Regions from separate parts of the Clostridium chauvoei genome, predicted to be linked through region 2. Evidence: riboswitches for the same ligand, from Rfam matches in the RefSeq annotation. Region 2 holds a riboswitch; each other region holds the start of a gene.

Region 1 (3,206 bases), 1.1 Mb from region 2:
CACTATTGATATAGTTATCAAATATGATATATAATTGATATATAATTAGAAAGGGGGCTATATATTTGCAAAAGATAGCAATTTTAACGGATAGTGCATCTGATTTATCTTTAGAAACATTAAAAGAAAATAACATACATCTATTTCCTTTAAGAATCTTATACTCAAACGAGGAATTTGAAGATAAAATTAGCATTACTCCTGAAGAGGTTTATAACAGACTTTCTACAGAAATTCCTACAACATCTCTTCCTAGTCCTAAGACTTCTGCTAAAGTTCTAAAAGATTTAGAAGCTAATGGATATACTCATGTAATAGCAATCTCTGTTTCTAGTGGATTGTCTGGAACATTTAATGCCTTTAGATTAGCATTAGAAGAGCATCCAAACCTTACCTCTTATGTATACGATAGCAAAATCATAGGATTCCCTCAAGGAGTTCTAGTATTAGAAGCTGCTAGACTCGTTAAAGAAAAAAAATCTTATGATGAAATAATACAAGAACTACCTAGAATTCGTGAAAACATAACAGGTTACTTTACTTTAGATACCTTAGAGTATCTAAAAAAAGGTGGCAGAATAGGTAAATTAGCAGGAACTATAGGTCAATTTTTACACCTTAAGCCAATTATAACTATGGATGAGCATGGAGTTTATCACCCATATGCTAAAGTTAGAGGAAGAAAACAATCTTTATCTAAAATGATTGAAGTTTTAAAAACTCATCTAGATGAATCTAAATGTAAAGTTTGGATACTTCAAGGTGGTTGCATGGATGAAGCTCTTTTATTTGCTGAATCAGTTAAAGCATTACATAATTGCGAGTTTATGGGCATAACACCTGTAGGCGCTATGGTAGCTGTTCATTCAGGTCCTGGTATGATGGGACTAGCAATAGAAAAAGTATAAATTTTAAAAAATGTTGAGTAAAGTTAAAAGATACTCAACATTTTTTGTATTATAAGTAACCTTTTTGACCAAACTAATATTATTAACTTTTAGGTGGTGTTAGTTTGAAAGGTAAAATAATAGATTACAGTAATTTTGAAGCTTTTGTTTGCTTAGAAGATGATACAATTATAAAACTTCCATTATCAGAGGTAGATAATTATACATCTATAGGTTCAACTGTAAATATATCCTCGCAATCAGGAAGTTTTGGTTACTGTAATAATCATTCTTCCAAAATTTACAAAGATAAATTAGTTGACTTTTTTTAGAAATAACTTTAAAATATAACCTATATTTAACAATTGCTAGGGGTGCCATTGGCTGAGAGATGTTTTTAACATTAACCCTTTACCTGATCTGGATAATACCAGCGTAGGGAAGCTTATGTATGATATCTATATTACATTTTCATGTATATATTAGTATATCTTATATCTCCTAGCACAAGTATAAGGAGGTATTTTTTTATGTCAAATTTTATTTCTACTCTAAAAGAAAGCTTTTCAGTTTTATGGGACAACCCATTATCAATAGTCACAGTTATTGGTGGCGTCATACTTTTACTTGCTATAATAAAGTTCAAAAATATTAAGCTTGATGCTAAAATAATGACTAGAATCGGTATAGCTCTTGCTCTTGCAACTATACTAAATATGATTAAATTATATGTATTACCAAATGGAGGCGGTAGCATCTCATTAGGTAGTATGGTTCCTATAATATTAATCGCTTATATGTATGGCCCACAAATAGGATTATTAACAGGGTTTTTATTTGGTATAATAAGTTTAATATTAAACCCTTATATTCTACATCCTATTCAAGTATTATTTGATTATCCATTACCATACATGGCTGTAGGTTTTGCAGGATATTTTAAAAATAATAAGATGATTGGAACAGCTGTTGGTATGACTTTAAAGTTTATATTCCACTTTATATCAGGTTATGTATTTTTCGGAGCATTTGCACCTGAAGGATGGTCACCTGCTTTATATTCTTTAGTTGTAAATGGAACAGCTGTAGGTGGAGAATTAATTATTTGTTTAATTATTATTTTCTTCTTACCTTTTGATAGAATTATTAACAACTTATCTAGTAAACAAGCAAGTATAAGTTAATTTTAACAAAAAAAGTTCTACCTTAAACTCAAGGTAGAACTTTTTTATTAATCTACTGTTATTGCACTTACTGGACAACTTGATTCAGCATCTTTAGCTTCATCAACATTTGCATCTGGAACTTCTGTAACTTTTGCTACAGCCTTTCCATCATCGTCCATTTCAAACACTTCTGGACATACAGATGGACATAGTCCACAACCTATACAAGTATCCTTATCTACATTAGCTTTCATAACTCTCATCCTTTCTAAATAACTTCAATTATATTATTCCCAAAGAAAAAAGAGTTATGTATTTATTAATATAAACCTTCAAATATTAATGCGTATAAATCATTATTTCTTACGTATTCTTCTGCTTTTCCTTGCTCTAAAGCTTCTGTTAAATCTAAATTTATAGGAAGTTCACCTAATAATGGTAAACCTAAATATTCTGCATGTTCTTCAGCTGATTTTTTGCTAAAGACTTTAATTTTAGTATCACAACCAGGGCAATTAATATATGCCATATTTTCTATTACACCTCTTACAGAGATACCCATTTTTTCAGCCATTATTACACCCTTTTTAACTATCATAGATACCATGTCTTGAGGTGTTGATACTATTACTAACTCAGTTAAAGGGAAGCTTTGCATTATAGTTAATGTTATATCTGACGTGCCTGGTGGCATATCAATTAATAAGTAATCTAAGTCCTCCCAGTTTGTATCAGTAAATAATTGTGATAATACTCCAGTTGCCATTGGACCTCTCCAAATTACTGGTTCATCTTCATTAGGAATTAAAAGATTTATTGATATAACCTTTATTCCACTTTCAGTTTCTACTGGAAAATATTTTACACTAGTTTCTCCTATAGGTTGCATCATAGCTCTTTTTTCATTTATTCCAAAAAATCTTGGCATTGATGGTCCTGTTATATCAGCATCTAGCACTCCCACCTTATATCCTTTTTTTCTTAAAGTGCTTGCTAATATACCTGTTACTGTTGATTTACCAACTCCACCTTTACCACTTATAACACCAATTATATTTTTTACATTCCCATAGTTAGGAGTTATTTTCCCACATGATGCTCCATCTTTTGTTTTTGATCCACATTTATCCTTACTAGGACATGTTGAACAATT
Region 2 (3,206 bases):
TTATCTATTTTTATAACTTTTTCTCCATCTGATATAAAATCTGTCTTTCCTGTAGCAACTACAACACACTCTAGCTTTTTAGCTACTTTCTTTATAACTTCTGTTATATCTTCTCCATCATCAAAGGAGTCTACACCTTTACCTCTAACATCGAAGCCACCTATATATTTAATTTCAGAAACATTTCCTTTTACAACATCAAATTTTATTTCATTTAATAATCTATTAGTAAAATCAGCTCTTGTTTTTGTTGCAAAAACTCCTACTGGGTCTAGTATAACTGGCTTATTAAATTTATTTGCTGCCTTGCCTGCTTGTACAAACAAATCAAGTCTATTTGAATTCATAGTTCCAATGTTTATTACTACTGCACTTGCTATATTAACAATTCCATCTACTTCTTCATAAGAATAACTCATTAATGGACTTGCTCCTAAAGCTAAAGTTATATTAGCACAGTCATTTATAGTTACCTCATTTGTATAATGTAATACTAATGGATTTACTTCCTTAACTTTGTTAATTAATTGATACATTTTAATATCTCCTATGTGCCTTATTATCTATTTTCAAATCTATAAAAGTGATTAACAGGTCCTACGCCTTTACCTATATCAAAACTATGTCTAATAGCTTCTGTTATATATTCTTTACTTAATGCTACCGCTTTTTCTATTTCATAACCTAAAGCCAAATGTGATGTTATTGCTGATGATAATGTACATCCTGTTCCATGAGTATTCTTTCTATTTATTCTTTCTTGCTTATAAAGTTCAAAAGTATTTTTACCTATAAGAACATCAACAGCATCACCATCTAAGTGACCACCTTTCATAAGAACATACTTAGGTCCAAGTTCTAATATTTTCTTACCAGCAACTTTCATATCCTCTAAGTTATTTATTTCTATTCCTGATATTTCTTCTGCTTCCATTGTATTTGGAGTTAATACATATGCCATTGGTATAAGATATTCTATTAAGTTTTTCTTAGCTTCAGGCTTTAATAATGAATATCCACTCTTTGATATCATAACTGGATCTATTACTAAATACTTAGGATTGTATTTTTTTAAAGTTTCTACTATTCCTAATATTATTTCTGGATTTGATACCATTCCTATTTTTACAGCTGCTGGTTCTATATCTTCAAAAACTACATCTATTTGCTTTTGAATTATTTCCTTGCTTAAATCTTCAACATCAAATACACCTTGTGTATTTTGAGCTGTTATTGCTGTTATTACACTCATACCATAAGTACCTATAGCACTAAATGTTTTTAAATCAGCTTGTATACCTGCTCCTCCAGAAGAATCTGATCCTGCTATCGTTAATGTTGGAATTCTGTAATTACTCATTTTCTTCTCTCCTTTATTTTAAACAATAAAAAAACAGCTATTATTCCTAATCTAGAATATAGCTGTATAGTTCAGTTTATAAATATAGTAATATATTTTTTTAATATATTTAGTAGCTTTCCTACGCTGGCATTATCCAGATCAGGTATAAGGGTTAATAGAGTTCATCTATCTCTCAGCCTTAAGGCACCCCTAGCAATTATTCTATTTTATACCTTTATTATATTACTATAAATTACCTTGTCAACATTATTTTCCGTTTTCTAATATAAATAATTTATCTATGATGCTTGTGAATTTTCAAATTGACTATTATAAAGAGTTGCATAGAATCCATTTGCTTTTAATAACTCTTCATGATTTCCTTGCTCTATAATATCTCCATCTTTCATTACTAGAATTAAATCTGCATCTCTAATAGTTGATAATCTGTGTGCTATTATAAAACTTGTTCTTCCTTCCATAAGGTTTTCCATTGCCTTTTGAATTAAAACTTCTGTACGAGTATCAACTGAACTTGTTGCTTCATCAAGTATTAATATCTTTGGATCTGATAAAATAGCCCGAGCTATTGTCAATAATTGTTTTTGTCCTTGTGATACATTACTTGCTTCTTCATTTAATTCCATATTATATCCATCTGGAAGAGTTTTTACAAAATGATCTACATGAGCAGCCTTTGCAGCTTTTATAACCTCTTCATCTGTTGATTCTAATTTTCCATATCTTATATTTTCCATAATTGAACCATTAAATAACCAAGTTTCTTGAAGAACCATACCAAATAAATTTCTTAACTCATCACGATTAAAATCTTTTATATTATGGCCATCTATAAGAATCTCTCCACTATTTACATCATAAAAACGCATTAAAAGTTTTACCATTGTAGTTTTTCCTGCTCCTGTTGGACCTACTATAGCTACTTTTTGTCCTTGTTTTATATTTGCATTAAAATTATTTATTATTGTCTTGTCTTTATTATATCCAAAGCTAACATTTTCAAAGGTAACTTGACCTTTAATATTTTCTATACTTGCTGGATTTTCAGCAAATTGTTCTTCTTCCTCTTCGTGTAAAAATTCAAATACTCTTTCAGCAGCTGCTGCTGTTGATTGTAATAAGTTGGCTACTTGAGCAGTTTGAGCTATTGGTTGCGTAAAGCTTCTTATATATTGAATAAATGAAAGAATATCTCCAACTCCTATTGTCTTCTTAATTGCAAGCCACCCACCAAGAATAGATACCATTACATATCCTAAGTTTCCTATGAATGTCATTATAGGCATCATCATACCTGATAAAAACTGTGACTTCCAAGCTGAACCATATAAAGTATTATTTATTCTATCAAATTCTTCTATTGCATCCTCTTCACCATTAAATGCTTTTACTATATTATGACCACCATAAACTTCTTCTACTTGACCATTTACATGACCTAGATATTCTTGTTGTGATTTAAAATACTTTTGTGATTTTTTTACTACTAGTGATATAAAAATCATTGATATTGGTAGTATTAAAAGTGCTGCTAATGTCATTATCCAACTAATGGAGAACATCATTATAAGTACACCAATTAAAGTTGTTATTGATGTAATAACTTGTGTCATACTTTGATTTAAATTTTGACTTACGCTATCTACATCATTTGTTACCCTAGATAATACTTCGCCATGAGTTTTAGAATCAAAATATTTAAGTGGCATACGATTTATTTTCTCTGAAATTTCTTTTCTTAAGTTATATGATACCTTTTGAGAAATTCCTGACATTACAAATCCTTGTATAAATGAGAATAAAGCACTTAATAAATATAATCCAAGTAAGAATAATAACACTC
Region 3 (3,206 bases), 370 kb from region 2:
CATAGTTGGAATTTGATAACATAGTGACTTTCCACCACCAGTTGGCATAATACAAAAAATGTCTCTTCTTCTTAAAATATTAGATATTATCTCAAATTGACCCTCTCTAAATGAAGTATATCCAAAGTATTTTTTTAATATCTCTATTGGAGTACTCATCTACCGTCTCTCCTTTTACCTCTTATGTAGTAAGTATTTCTTTTTAAATTCTTATCCTATTTTTAGTAAATTATAACATAGTAAAAATTCCTTTGCGAGAAATAAAAAAATAAGTGATACAAAATCTTAATATCACTTATTTTGGCTAAAAACTAACTAGATTCTTTATCTTTTAAACTCATATATTATATTTCCCATTTTATTTAAATCTTCTTTTTTTATATTGTATATTTCATCTAGTAGATGTTGTTTTAAAGTAAATAATCCATCGCTTTCTTTTTCTTTTGTATTACTAATTCTTCACAGACACCTATTATTGTAATAGATATTAGAATATATCTAATCATCTCTGCCTTTGTATTTGCTAATGCCATTCCAGTAGCAATTGCTCCATTAAATATACTATCTATACCAAGTATATTTCTAAATTTTTTATCTCCATTCATTATAAAAAATTCACTAAATCCATCTGTTACATAACATTCTTCGTCTATTACTACTAGTATATTCCTAAACTTCCTTGCTATCTCTTTAATTTCTGATCTTATTTTATGATTCCCTATCATTGTAATATCTTTAGAATCAGTATTACTTACGTTATCTGTTTTAACTAACCTCTTAAATTCAGAGAGTTTTCCCTTTAATATATCTATATTGTATCGTGTTAAAAAACTTAAAGTTGTTTGCCTCCTAAAAAAAGACATATCTATTCCTTCTATATCTAATAACACTGGAATATTCTTTTTTCTTGTTGCCTTGAGTGATTTTTCCATTGCTTCTACCCTATTGCTATCTAATGTTCCTAGATTTAACAATAACCCTTTAGCATTACAAGCTACTTCATTAACTTCTTCTATTCCATGAGCTATTATAGGCTTACCGTTGTAACATAAAATACTTTGTGCTAGGTCATTTATAGTAACCAAATTAGAAATACAATGTATAAGAGGTTGGTTATCCCTTTGAACGTCTAGAATATCGGTTAAAGCCTCTATACTAATTTGCATATTTGTTTCCTCTCTCAAATAGGAATAAATATTAAGTTTATTTTATACTATTCTAATTTAGCTGTTTATGTTAAAAATTTATATAAATTGTATTATTTCTTTTCTAATAAAATTTTTTTAATTGCTGGAACTTTAATAAGTATATAAGCAATCAATCCTCCAAATATAGAACTTAAAGAAAATGGAGTTACATAAAAAAATAATGCTACTTCCTTTCCTAGTATCATAGATGCTATCGGAAATGCTACTATTGCACCTAATATTCCAGTTCCTATAACTTCACCTATCAATGCCCCTTCTACTTTGTTTACTTTATTATATATAAATCCTGCTAAAAATGCTCCTATCATACTTCCTGGAAAAGCAAGTAAACTACCTGTCCCCAAAATATTTCTTAATAATGATGTTATAAAAGCACATCCTCCCCCATAAAGTGGACCTAAAGTAACTGATGCTAAAACATTGATAAAATGTTGAATTGGTGATATTTTAGCTCCAAAAAAAGGTATTGAAAATGTTCCCAATACTGTGGCTATTGCAATGAATATGCCACTTAATGCTAGTCTTTTTGTTAAATTTTTCTCTTTGTTCATTTTGTCTCCTCCAATGTTATATATAAAATAAATAAAAAAAGGTGTAGCTATAGCTACACCTTAATTAAACATAATAATTTAGTATTATTTGTGCTTTCCTACGATGGTGCTAGCCATATCAGGTTCGAGGGTCTAGAAGATTTAATCTTCATTCTCAGCTAAAAATATTAGCTCCCCTAGCTCTAAATAAATTTAATTTTTAAATACTTTACTTATCTCCAAATACTTTCTTTTTAAGCTCAAGACCAGCTTTTGTAACAGCAACTCCACCTAAAGCTGTTTCTCTTAAAGCTGCTGGTAAACTCTTACCAACCTTATACATTGCTGATACTGTATCATCAAACGGTATTTTTGATTCAACTCCTGCCATAACTAAATCTGCCGTACATAAAGCACTAATTGCTCCTGATGCATTTCTTTTAGCACATGGTATTTCTACTAATCCTGCAACTGGATCGCAAACTAGTCCTAAAATATTTTTTAGTACTATAGCTCCAGCATCTAATGCCATTTTAGGCGTTCCACCCATCATCTCTACAACTGCGGCTGATGCCATTGCTGCTGCTGAACCACATTCTGCTTGGCACCCACCTTCTGCACCTGCTAATGTTGCATTCATTCCTATTATCATGCCCACAGCTGAAGCTGAGAATAATGCTTCTACAAGCTCTTCATCTGTCTTAGATAATCTCTCTCCTGCTGTTAAAATTACAGCTGGAACTATTCCACAAGATCCCGCTGTAGGACAAGCAACTATTCTCCCCATAGATGCATTTACTTCTGAAGATGATAATGCCATAGCCATTGCCATTATCATAGTATCTCCAGTTAAAGATTTACCACTATCTAAATATTTTTGTAGTTTATACCCATCTCCACCTATAAGACCACTTACAGAATAAACAGCTTTTTCTCTACCTTCTAACGCTCCAGCTTTCATTACTTCAAGATTTTTATACATCTTAGCATAAGCTTCTTCTCTTGAAATTTCTTTGTTTTCCATTTCAAATCTTATAGCATATTCACTTAAACTTATTTTTTCATCATTACAAATCTTTAATAGCTCTTCTCCTGATCTTGCTAACATTCTATTCACCATCCTTTGCTGGATTAATCATTATTACCTTCTTTATTGAATCTATTTGCTTTATTTCTTCTATCATTTCTTTTGGCATTGAATGATCAACCTCAAAAACCATGGTAGCTTCTTTTCCTTTTTGACTTCTAAATACCTTCATAAAAGCTATATTTATATCATCTTTATAAAGAATTGCTGTAACCTTTGAGACTGCTCCAGGTATATCCATATGTGAAATAATTAATGTTGGATATGCACCTGTAAATTCAACATTATTACCATTAACTTCAGAAACTTGAATACTTCCTCCCCCTATTGAGGAACCTATTACTTCATAGTTATTACCTGTCTTTCCTGTAATTAATATTT

Evidence for each region. A riboswitch is a leader RNA that binds a small molecule or an ion and turns the genes downstream of it on or off. The one in region 2 is predicted to bind thiamine pyrophosphate.
Region 1: it holds a riboswitch for thiamine pyrophosphate, as region 2 does, so the genes downstream of both, thiT (energy-coupled thiamine transporter ThiT) here and thiD (bifunctional hydroxymethylpyrimidine kinase/phosphomethylpyrimidine kinase) in region 2, are expected to answer to the same signal.
Region 3: it holds a riboswitch for thiamine pyrophosphate, as region 2 does, so the genes downstream of both, thiW (energy coupling factor transporter S component ThiW) here and thiD (bifunctional hydroxymethylpyrimidine kinase/phosphomethylpyrimidine kinase) in region 2, are expected to answer to the same signal.

What each region holds. Positions count from the first base shown of each region.
Region 1 is NZ_CP018624.1:2,489,502-2,492,707, forward strand. Features, by position in the region: gene BTM21_RS11775 (DegV family protein) at 66-908, shown strand; gene BTM21_RS11780 (hypothetical protein) at 1,013-1,219, shown strand; TPP riboswitch at 1,248-1,346, shown strand; gene thiT (energy-coupled thiamine transporter ThiT) at 1,418-2,071, shown strand; gene BTM21_RS11790 (ferredoxin) at 2,119-2,307, opposite strand; gene BTM21_RS11795 (Mrp/NBP35 family ATP-binding protein) at 2,373-3,206, opposite strand, start outside.
Region 2 is NZ_CP018624.1:676,330-679,535, reverse strand. Features, by position in the region: gene thiM (hydroxyethylthiazole kinase) at 1-536, opposite strand, end outside; gene thiD (bifunctional hydroxymethylpyrimidine kinase/phosphomethylpyrimidine kinase) at 560-1,360, opposite strand; TPP riboswitch at 1,462-1,564, opposite strand; gene BTM21_RS03075 (ABC transporter ATP-binding protein) at 1,642-3,206, opposite strand, start outside.
Region 3 is NZ_CP018624.1:304,044-307,249, reverse strand. Features, by position in the region: gene recQ (DNA helicase RecQ) at 1-159, opposite strand, end outside; gene BTM21_RS01500 (hydroxyethylthiazole kinase) at 411-1,166, opposite strand; gene thiW (energy coupling factor transporter S component ThiW) at 1,259-1,759, opposite strand; TPP riboswitch at 1,838-1,947, opposite strand; gene sdaAA (L-serine ammonia-lyase, iron-sulfur-dependent, subunit alpha) at 1,968-2,846, opposite strand; gene sdaAB (L-serine ammonia-lyase, iron-sulfur-dependent subunit beta) at 2,848-3,206, opposite strand, start outside.